DNA from 3 places in the Streptomyces sp. NPDC058683 genome. Region 3 is predicted to be linked to each of the others. Evidence: riboswitches for the same ligand, from Rfam matches in the RefSeq annotation. Region 3 holds a riboswitch; each other region holds the start of a gene.
The links. Region 3 has a riboswitch for cobalamin ahead of ACFWXC_RS32820 (cobalamin biosynthesis protein). Riboswitches for the same ligand answer to the same signal wherever they lie in the genome.
Positions count from the first base shown of each region.

Region 1: linked by a shared signal. The riboswitch ahead of ACFWXC_RS23805 (CbtB-domain containing protein) and the one ahead of ACFWXC_RS32820 (cobalamin biosynthesis protein) in region 3 are both predicted to bind cobalamin.
Region 2: linked by a shared signal. The riboswitch ahead of metE (5-methyltetrahydropteroyltriglutamate--homocysteine S-methyltransferase) and the one ahead of ACFWXC_RS32820 (cobalamin biosynthesis protein) in region 3 are both predicted to bind cobalamin.

Region 1 is NZ_JBHXSK010000021.1:87,002-90,235, reverse strand. Features, by position in the region: partial or broken gene ACFWXC_RS23820 (acyl-CoA dehydrogenase family protein) at 17-211, shown strand; gene ACFWXC_RS23815 (enoyl-CoA hydratase/isomerase family protein) at 208-1,272, shown strand; partial or broken gene ACFWXC_RS23810 (enoyl-CoA hydratase-related protein) at 1,298-1,594, shown strand; cobalamin riboswitch at 1,664-1,806, shown strand; gene ACFWXC_RS23805 (CbtB-domain containing protein) at 1,842-2,063, shown strand; gene ACFWXC_RS23800 (CbtA family protein) at 2,085-2,837, shown strand; gene ACFWXC_RS23795 (hypothetical protein) at 2,948-3,234, shown strand, end outside.
Region 2 is NZ_JBHXSK010000012.1:107,061-110,294, reverse strand. Features, by position in the region: gene metE (5-methyltetrahydropteroyltriglutamate--homocysteine S-methyltransferase) at 1-1,323, opposite strand, end outside; cobalamin riboswitch at 1,484-1,706, opposite strand; gene ACFWXC_RS15355 (flavin reductase family protein) at 1,841-2,356, opposite strand; gene ACFWXC_RS15350 (alpha/beta hydrolase) at 2,416-3,186, opposite strand; gene ACFWXC_RS15345 (LLM class flavin-dependent oxidoreductase) at 3,188-3,234, opposite strand, start outside.
Region 3 is NZ_JBHXSK010000034.1:62,201-65,434, forward strand. Features, by position in the region: gene ACFWXC_RS32815 (cobyric acid synthase) at 1-175, opposite strand, end outside; gene ACFWXC_RS32820 (cobalamin biosynthesis protein) at 172-1,167, opposite strand; cobalamin riboswitch at 1,268-1,408, opposite strand; gene ACFWXC_RS32825 (hypothetical protein) at 1,550-1,777, opposite strand; gene ACFWXC_RS32830 (anion permease) at 1,797-3,047, opposite strand; gene ACFWXC_RS32835 (lysozyme) at 3,222-3,234, opposite strand, start outside.

The DNA.
Region 1 (3,234 bases), on a different contig from region 3:
GGTCCCTCTTCGACCGGCCGAGCGGTTCGGCACCGACACCGGATACGCGGTCGCCGACCGCGCACTCCAGGTGCACGGCGGCTACGGGTACCTCAGCGCGTACGGTATCGAGAAGATCGTCCGCGACCTGCGGGTCCACCAGATCCTGGAAGGAACCAACGAGATCATGCGCGTCATCGTGGCCCGCGGCCTCACGGAGGCGTTCGGATGAGCGACGTCCTGCTGCACACCGCCGGCCGGGCGGCCCACCTCACCCTCAACCGCCCCAAGGCCCTCAACGCCCTGTCCCACGCCATGGTCCGCTCCATCGACGAGGCCCTCACCGGCTGGGAGCACGACCCGGCCGTCGAGACCGTCGTCATCACCGGCGCGGGGGAGCGCGGCCTGTGCGCGGGCGGTGACATCCGGAGCATCTACGAGGACGCCCGCGCCGGGGACGGCACCGCGTCGGCGGAGTTCTGGCGCGACGAGTACCACCTCAACGCCCGGATCGCCCGCTATCCCAAGCCCTATGTGGCGATCATGGACGGCATCGTCATGGGCGGCGGGGTCGGCGTCTCCGCGCACGGCAGCGTCCGGATCGTCACCGAGCGTTCCCGGGTCGCCATGCCGGAGACCGGCATCGGCTTCGTCCCCGACGTCGGCGGGACCTATCTGCTCGCCCTCGCCCCGGGCGAACTGGGCACCCATCTCGCCCTGACGGGGGCTCAGATCGGCGCCGCGGACGCCCTGTTGTGCGGACTCGCCGACCACTGTGTCCCCTCGGACAGGATCGGGCGGCTGATCGCCGACCTCGCCGACCGGCCCGTGCGCGAGGCGCTCACCCGGCACGTGCGACCGGCGCCGGTGGGCGAACTGGCCCGCCACCGGGAGTGGATCGACGCCTGCTACGCCGCCGGCACGGTCGAGGAGATCGTCCGGCGGCTGCTCGCCCACGGCGCCCCGGCGGCGAAGGAGGCGGCGGAGACCCTGCTGTCGAGGTCGCCGACCGCCCTGAAGGTCACCCTGGCGGCGATGCGCCGGGCCCGGCGGCTCGGCCCGCTGGAGCGGGTCCTCGATCAGGAGTACCGCGTCTCCTGCGCCGCCCTGTCCGCCCCCGACCTGGTGGAGGGCATCCGCGCCCAGATCATCGACAAGGACCGGAACCCGCGCTGGTCCCCGGCCACCCTCGCCGAGGTCACCGACGCCGACGTGGACCGGTTCTTCGCTCCGCTCGGCGAGCGCGAACTGGGGCTCGCAGGACCCGGCACCACCACGGAGGCGGCCTGGTGAGGCGAGTTCACCGAGGCCCGGCCGCTTGACCGGGCGCACCATGGACGCGGCCGAGGCGGAGCGCAGCGGGCTGGTGGCGCGCGTGGTGCCGGCCGGCGAACTGCTCGGCGAGGCCCTCGCGGTCGCCGAGACGGTGGCGGGCATGGCGCTGCCGGTCGCGATGATGGCGAAGGAAGCCGTCGGCCGGGCCTTCGAGACGACGCTCGCCGAGGGCGTCCGCTTCGAACGGCGGCCGTTCCACCCGGTGTTCGCCACCGCCGACCAGAAGGAGGGCATGAACACCTTCGTCGGCAGACGCCCGACCGAGTTCCGTCACCGCTGACCCGGCATGCCCAGAACCGGCCACCAGGCGCGAGATGAAGATCACGCCTGGTCATGCGGTCTTGGCCGTGCCCCTGACACGCGGTACGGTCTGTCCGATATCGACGACGCCAGAACGGAAGCCGGTGAGAGTCCGGCACGGTCGCGCCACTGTATGCGAGAGCCCCCGGGACCTCGTGAGTCAGACCCGTAGCCGTCGTCCAATGCACCACCGAGATGGGACGCGAACTCCCAGAGGAGGTTCTGCCATGGCGCAGACCGTCGCGCAGCCGACAGCCACCACCCCCGTCGTTCCCGCCAAGCTGCCGCTGAGTGCGATAGCTCCCTGGGCGGTCTTCTTCGGCATCCTCATGCTCATCCTGCTCTACTTCGTCGGCGCCGAGCAGGGCGCCACCTCCGTGTTCAACGGCACGGACGTCCACGAGTGGGTGCACGACGCCCGCCACCTCCTCGGCTTCCCCTGCCACTGACGTAAGGGACGCCGCACGCTCATGAACTCCGCAACGGTAAGAAACCTCCTGGTGCGGGGCATGCTCGCCGGCCTGGCCGCCGGCGTGCTCGCCCTCGTCGCCGCCTATCTCCTCGGTGAACCGAACGTAGACAAGGCGATCGGCTTCGAGGACGCCCACTCGCACGAGCACGAGATGGAGGTCGTCTCCCGTTCCCTCCAGTCCACCGCCGGCCTGGCCACCGGTGTGCTGCTCTACGGGGTCGCCTTCGGCGGCATCGCCGCCCTCGCCTACTGCTTCGCCCTCGGCCGCGTGGGCCGCTTCTCGCCGCGGGCGACGGCGCTGCTGCTGTCCGGCAGCGCGCTGCTCGCCGTGTACGTGGTGCCGTTCCTGAAGTACCCGGCCAACCCGCCGTCGGTGGGCGACCCGGACACCATCGGCAAGCGGACCACGCTGTACTTCCTCATGATGGTGCTCAGCGTGCTGCTTGCGGTCGCCGCGACCATCCTGGGCAAGCGGCTCCGGCCGAGCCTCGGCACCTGGTGGGCGACCGTCGTCGCGGTGGCCGCGTTCGCGGTCGTCATCGGGCTGGCGTACCAGTTCCTGCCGACCATCAACGAGGTGCCGGCGGACTTCCCGGCCACGCTGCTGTGGCGGTTCCGGCTCTCCGCGCTGGCCATCCAGCTGGTGCTGTGGGGCGGATTCGGCCTGCTCTTCGGTGAGTTGGCCGAACGGCAGCTCAACCCCAGGCCGGCGACGGCCCCGGCCGGGCGGACGGTTCCCGCCGCCCACTGAACGATTCACGTCACGCGAGGGCCCTTCGGAACGATCCGGGGGCCCTCTCGCGTTCTCCGGGAACCGGCCCATCAGGCGGGGACGAGCAAGGCGAGGAGCGGAGGACCCGAGTGGCCAGACACCCCCAGCCACGCCGTATCACCCTCGGCGGCCACGAGGCCGTCGCCCTCACTGTCCGCGAGTACGAGCAACTGGTCGCCAGCCGTCGGCAGATCGGCGGCCAGAGCGCCCGGGTACGGGTGCTCGCCCAGCAGGTGAAGCGGACCGAACAGCTCCTGAACGAGCTGGAGAACCTGGTCGGCGACCCGGCGGACCGCCCCGAGCCGGACTGCCGTGAGCCGGACGGCCCGCCGGCGCCGGAGTGCCGGGCCGCGGCGGCCGCGGGCGATGCGCCGGA
Region 2 (3,234 bases), on a different contig from region 3:
CAGCAGCGGCAGCCCGAGGTGGGCCCGCTGGGCGGTGGTCCGCTCGGTGTACGGCTGGGAGCGGCGGCCGTCGGCGTCGGTGATCGCGGCGGTACGGGCGCGGACCGCCGGGTCCCGGGTGATGGGGGAGTTCTCGCGGGAGGCGAGGTCGGCCCGGTTCGCCGAGAGCACGGCGGCGATGGTGTCGGTGCCCTGGGCGAGGCCCTTGGCGAGGGCGACGATCTCGGCGGTCTTCTGCTTCGCGAAGGCCAGCCAGCGCAGGATCTGCGGCTGGATGTCCCGCTCGGCCGCCGCGTCGAGCGGCACGTGGAGGAGGGAGCAGGAGGCGGCGACGTCGACCCGGTCGGCCAGGCCCAGCAGGGTGCCCAGCGTGGACAGGGACTTGGCGAGGTCGTTGACCCAGATGTTGCGGCCGTTGACGACACCGGCGACCAGGCGCTTGCCGGGCAGTCCGCCGACGGCGGCCAGCGCGTCCAGGTTGGCGGCGGCCGATTCGGTGAAGTCCAGCGCCAGCCCCTCCACCGGAGCCTTGGCCAGCACGGGGAGGGCCTCGCCGAGCCGGTCGAAGTAGGAGGCGACCAGCAGCTTCGGGCGGTCGGGCAGGGCCCCCAGGTCGCGGTAGGCCCGTTCGGCGGCGTTCAGCTCGGCCGGGGTGCGGTCCTGGACCAGCGCGGGCTCGTCGAGCTGCACCCACTCGGCGCCGGCGGCGCGCAGGTCGGCGAGCACCTCGGCGTACACCGGGAGCAGCCGGTCGAGGAGGGTGAGGGGTTCGAAGCCGGCGGCCACGCCCGGGGCGGGCTTGGCGAGCAGCAGGTAGGTGACCGGGCCGACGAGTACGGGCCGGGCGGTGAGGCCCAGTGCGAGGGCCTCCTTCAGCTCGGCGACCTGCTTGCCGGAGTCGGCGGCGAAGACGGTGTCAGGGCCCAACTCCGGTACCAGATAGTGGTAGTTCGTATCAAACCACTTGGTCATCTCCAGCGGCGCCAGGTCCTGGGTGCCGCGGGCCATGGCGAAGTAGCCGTCCAGCGCGTCGGCGTCGACGGCGGCCCGGTGGCGGGCGGGGATCGCGCCGACCATCACGGTGGTGTCCAGGACGTGGTCGTAGTACGAGAAGTCACCGGTCGGCACCTCGTGGATGCCGGCGCCGGCGAGTTGCCGCCAGTTGCTCCGGCGCAGGTCGGCGGCGGTGGCGCGGAGGGCGTCGGCGTCGGTCCGGCCCTTCCAGTAGCCCTCGATCGCCTTCTTCAGTTCCCGGTCCGGACCCTGGCGGGGGTAGCCGTACACGGTGGCCCGTGCTGCCGCGGCTGCGGACTTCGATGTCACGGAGATCTCCTTCGCGAGATGAATCCCTGAGATCCCGGAGACGGGACGAGAGCGCGAAGGGGTGCCGAACCGGACGGAAACGACCCTGCACGGCACGGTCATCCGCCTGATAGGTACGCCGACCCGCCCTCGAGGTCACCGGGATGTCCGCGCACGAGTGGTTCGCGCGCGGGCAGTTGGCAGGTCTTCGGACTCGCGGGCACGCCCTCCTGACGGAGGACACCTACCGGCCGTCGCTTCCCAGGTCCGTACGTCGGGCCCAGTGCGTATGACGGCGTTCGTTCCCACTCACCGCTGCGGGGCAGTCCCGGATTCCCACCGGGTTCCCTCTTGCGACGCATCCCGCCTGGCGGACGGGGCGAACCAGCTGCACCGGTCACCCTACGGGGTACCGCCGCGGAGAGCGGCGACACGTCCGTCATCCGGATGATGTGAGCTGGACCACCCGAACCCGGTCCCGGGCGGCGCACACCGTCGTCCACCTCGCGGACGACGGTGTCGAGACCGGGGCGGGATCTCACACCAGCGGGTGCGCCGCCGCGAAGGATCCGTTGTGGTGGACGAGGGCCGGGGCCTCTTCGACCACCGCGCCCGAGTCGATCTCGCCGACGACCAGCAGGTGGTCACCGATGGTCTGACGGAGGGTGATGCGCGCCGACAGCCAGCCGGTGACGTCGTCGAGGATGGGCAGCCCGTCCTGCTGCGCTCGCCAGCGCACCCCGGCGAACCGGTCGACCCCGCTGCGCGCGAACTGCCCCGCCAGGCCGGCGTTGGCCGTGCCGAGGACATGGACGGCGAAACGGTCCGCGAGGCGTGCGGCGGGCGTGCTGGACGCTTCGAGGCCGATGCAGAACGACACCAGGGCCGGCCGCAGGGAGACGGAGGTGAAGGAGGTGGCGGTGAAGCCGACGGGGCCCGGGAAGGTGATCACCGTGACTCCGGCGGCGTGCCGGCGCAGGGTGTCGCGGAGGATGTCCGCGCCGTCGGGGGCGGTGGCCGCCGGCGACGGACTTCGATGGAGCGGGGCGCTCATGCCCTTTCCTTTCGGTACGCAGGGGGAGTGGTGCGGGGCGTGGCCCGCGATGTCGGCCGTCACCAGGCGCTCGACTCCACCGCGATCGCGGGCACCAGCCCGGTACGCAGCGCCTCCAGGAAGCTCACGACCTCGGCCGCGACCGAGCGGTGCTGGAGGTCGTTGAGGACGTCGTGGTGGGCGTCGCGGACCACCGCCAGCCGGGAGCGGGACAGGGTCTTCGCGGTGCCGGTCAGGGCGTCGCGGTCCGCGAGCGGGTCCGCGTCGCCGACGAGGAGCAGGGTGGGGACGGCGAGATCCGCGTGGTAGGCCGCGTCGAGCAGGGCACCGGGCAACGGGGCGTCGAGCGTGCCCCGTTGCGCCTCCGGGTCGTTGCTGAGCACACCTCGGTGGGTCGGGCAGGACGTGCGGACATCGAGTTCGTCGTCCCAGGTGCCCGCCGTGCCGCCGCTCCGGCCCGGCAGCCCCGCCAGGACGACTGCTTCCGGCCGCACGGCGGTCGAAGAGCCGCCGGGACCGAGCAGTGCCGCGACGGCCGCGGCACCGGAGTCGGCGCCGACCAGCACGAGGGGACCGGTCACTCCGTCTTCGGAGGCCGCGGTGCCGTCGACGGCGGCGGAGAGCCGGTCACCGAACCGGGCCAGCGTGCCGGTGAGGTCGTCGGCGTCGATCTCGGGGCCGTCCACGACCCGGACGCGGTAGGCGTCGGCGGCGAGCCGCCTGCCGAAACGGCCGTAGGTGGCACGACTCTCTCCCCGGCCGGGCACCATGACGACGGTGCCGCGGGTGAGGAGGCCCTCGGGGGCGTAGTAGTCGGTGTACTCGGTCATCTCAGGCTCCTGCGAGTTCGGGTTCGGGTTCGGGCCGGGACGGGGGTT
Region 3 (3,234 bases):
CCCGCCCGATCTCGGCGCCCTCGCGCGTGACGAAGGAGTTGAGGGACATGTTCTGCGCCTTGAACGGCGCGACCTTGACGCCCTGCCGCACCAGCCACCGGCAGATACCGGCGGTGACCACGCTCTTCCCGGCGTCGGAGGTGGTACCGGCGACGAGGAGACCGCCGCCGTTCATGACGCACCTGCCGACCGCTGTGCGGAGCGCTGTGCGGAGCGCTGTGCCGGGCGCCGTGAAAGCGCCCCGCGCAGCAGGGCCCCGGCCGCGCCGGCCCCGAACGCCAGCCACCCCACCCGCCGTGACAACCGCACCGCCCGCTCGATGTCCGCGACTTGCACCGCACGCCCCTCCCCGTTCAGCACCGGCCGATGCTCGACCCGCCCGCCGTATGACAAGGTCCCGCCGAGCCGTACGCCCAGCGCCCCCGCGAACGACGCCTCCACCGGCCCGGCGTTGGGACTCGGGTGCTTCGCCGCGTCGGCCCGCCAGGCCCGCACGGCCCCCTTGGTGTCATCTCCGGCGACGGCGGCCAGTACGGCGGTGAGCCGTGCCCCCGGCCACCCCGCCACGTCGTCCAGCCGCGCCGAAGCCCACCCGTACCGCCGGTACCGGGCCGACTTGTGGCCCACCATGGCGTCCAGGGTGTTGACGGCCCGGAACCCGAGCAGCCCCGGCACCCCGCCCACGGCCCCCCACACCAGCGCACCCACGACCGCGTCGCTCGTGTTCTCGGCGACGGACTCCACGACCGCCCGGGCGATCCCGTCGGCGTCCAGGGCCTGCGGATCCCGTCCGCACAGATGCGGCAGCCGGGCCCGGGCGGCCTCGACGTCCCCCGTCTCCAGGGCGCGCCCGATGGCACCGGCCTCACGGGCGAGTGAAGTGCCCCCGACGACGGCCCAGGTGGCGGTCGCGGTGAGCGCGACGGACGCGGCGGTGGACGGTCGTACGAGCCGCTGGGCCAGGGCACCCAGAGTCACGGCGCCGCCGGCGCACACCGCGGTGTGCAGCGCGCCCCACCCGCGGTGGTCCCGCCACAGCACCTGTTCGACGGACCCGGCCGCCCGGCCGAACGCGGCGACCGGATGCCCTCGGCGCGGATCGCCGAGCAGCAGATCGCCGAGAAGGCCGGCGGCGGCGCCGTACGCGAAGACGCGACCGGCACCCATCGGCTCAGCCCGCCGCGGGGGCGGGGAGGGGCCGGGTACTCAACCTCGAACGGCAGCCGCGCATGGCGATATGTCCTCACTCAGGGTGTCCACGCCCTGGTTCGACGAGACCGGCGGTGAGAGTTCCTGGCTCCCGGGGATGGCTACCCCGGTGACAGTGGCGGGACCGCGCCGGATTCGCACCGGCTTCCTCTCTTGCCGCCGTACTTGGCTCCGGAAGTCCACCACGCCCCCGGAAGACCCGTCAACTTGCCGTTGACCTGCGAGGGGAGTGTGTGGGAAGGCCCACACCGGTTGTCCAGCGGGGCTCGTGGGGCATGGCGAAGGCTCCTCCCGAGCAGGTCGGGGAGGAGCCTTCGGCGGCCGCGAGCGGCCGGTCCGGTCAGGCCTTGGCCACGATCAGGTGGATGCCGTAGGCCACGGCGGCCGCACAGGCCGCGAAACACAGGTAGGCGGCGGTCACGGCCAGGGTCGCGGAGTTGCCCTGGGCCGTGGCGCGTTCACGGGCGGAGAGGCCCTTGATGCCGAGGGTGAAGAGGGCCACCATGCCCACGGTGACCACGAGGCTGACGCCGAAGACGGAGCCGATGGCTGCCCAGTCGATGTTCATGTCGGTTCTTCCTCGGGGGTCAGACGGTCGCGGCCGGGTCGGTGGCGGCCGGCGCGGGTGACGGGGCGGGGGACGGGATCGTGGCGGTGAGGTCGTCGGTCACCGTGCCCGCGGGCGGCGGGGTCACGGCGGCCATCGCCGTGGTCACCACGCCGGCCGGCTCCGTGCCGTCGGTGTCGTTGACGTTGGCGCTGTCCACCACCTCGCGGCGGGAGAGCTTCCAGATCGCGGCGCTGGAGGCGACGAGGAAGACGGCGACGACCGCCGTGCCCCAGTCGCCGAGGTCCGTCACGGACTCGGCGAGCGCGCCGACGACCGCGGCCGCGGGGAGGGTGAGCACCCAGGCGACCATCATGCGGGTCGCGGTGGACCAGCGGACCGTGCCGCCCTTGCGGCCCAGGCCCGCGCCCATCACGGAACCGGAGACGACGTGCGTGGTGGAGAGGGAGAAGCCGAGGTGGGAGGAGGCCAGGATGGCGGTGGCCGCGCTGGTCTGGGCGGCGAAGCCCTGCTGCGGCTGGAGGTCGGTCAGGCCCTTGCCCATGGTGCGGATGATGCGCCAGCCGCCGATGTAGGTGCCGAGCGCGATGGCGAGGCCGGCGCAGAGGATGACCCAGGTGGGAGGGTTCGAGCCGGGGGCGATGGAGCCGCCCGCGATCAGCGCCAGGGTGATGATGCCCATCGTCTTCTGCGCGTCGTTGGTGCCGTGCGCGAGCGAGACCAGGCCGGCGGAGGCGATCTGACCGGCGCGGAAGCCCTTGCGGGTGGCCTCGTCCTCGGCGTTCTTGCCGATCGCGTACGACAGGCGGGTGGAGAGCATCGCCGCGAGGCCCGCGACCACGGGGGCGGCGACCGCCGGGAGCAGGACCTTGGTGACCAGCGCGTCGCCGTGGACCGCGCCGAAGCCGGCGGAGGCGACGGTGGCGCCGATCAGACCGCCCATCAGGGCGTGCGAGGAACTGGAGGGCAGGCCCACCAGCCAGGTCACCAGGTTCCAGAGGATCGCGCCGACCAGGGCGGCGAAGATGACCTCGGGGCGGATGCCGTTCTCGTCGACGAGGCCCTTGGAGATCGTGTTGGCGACCTCCACGGAGAGGAAGGCGCCCACCAGGTTCAGCGCGGCGGACATGGTCACCGCGATCTTGGGCTTGAGCGCGCCGGTCGAGATGGTCGTGGCCATCGCGTTGGCGGTGTCGTGGAAACCGTTCGTGAAATCAAACGCGAGTGCGGTCACCACCACAATCGCGAGGATCAGCGAGAAGTTTTCCATTTACCCAGGCAATCTATAGAGGTCATCGGCCGTTGGACCGTAGGCAACCTGGATGAACGGAAGGTGAACTGGGGTCGTCTCCATGGTGTCTGGGATCGGCTTCGGGGTATTCGCGTGCGAGGGCGGGCGAGGCCGCCGTCCCGTTTCCGGTCCGGCGGCCCGGTCGCCCCTTGGCTAGGAGCCCTTG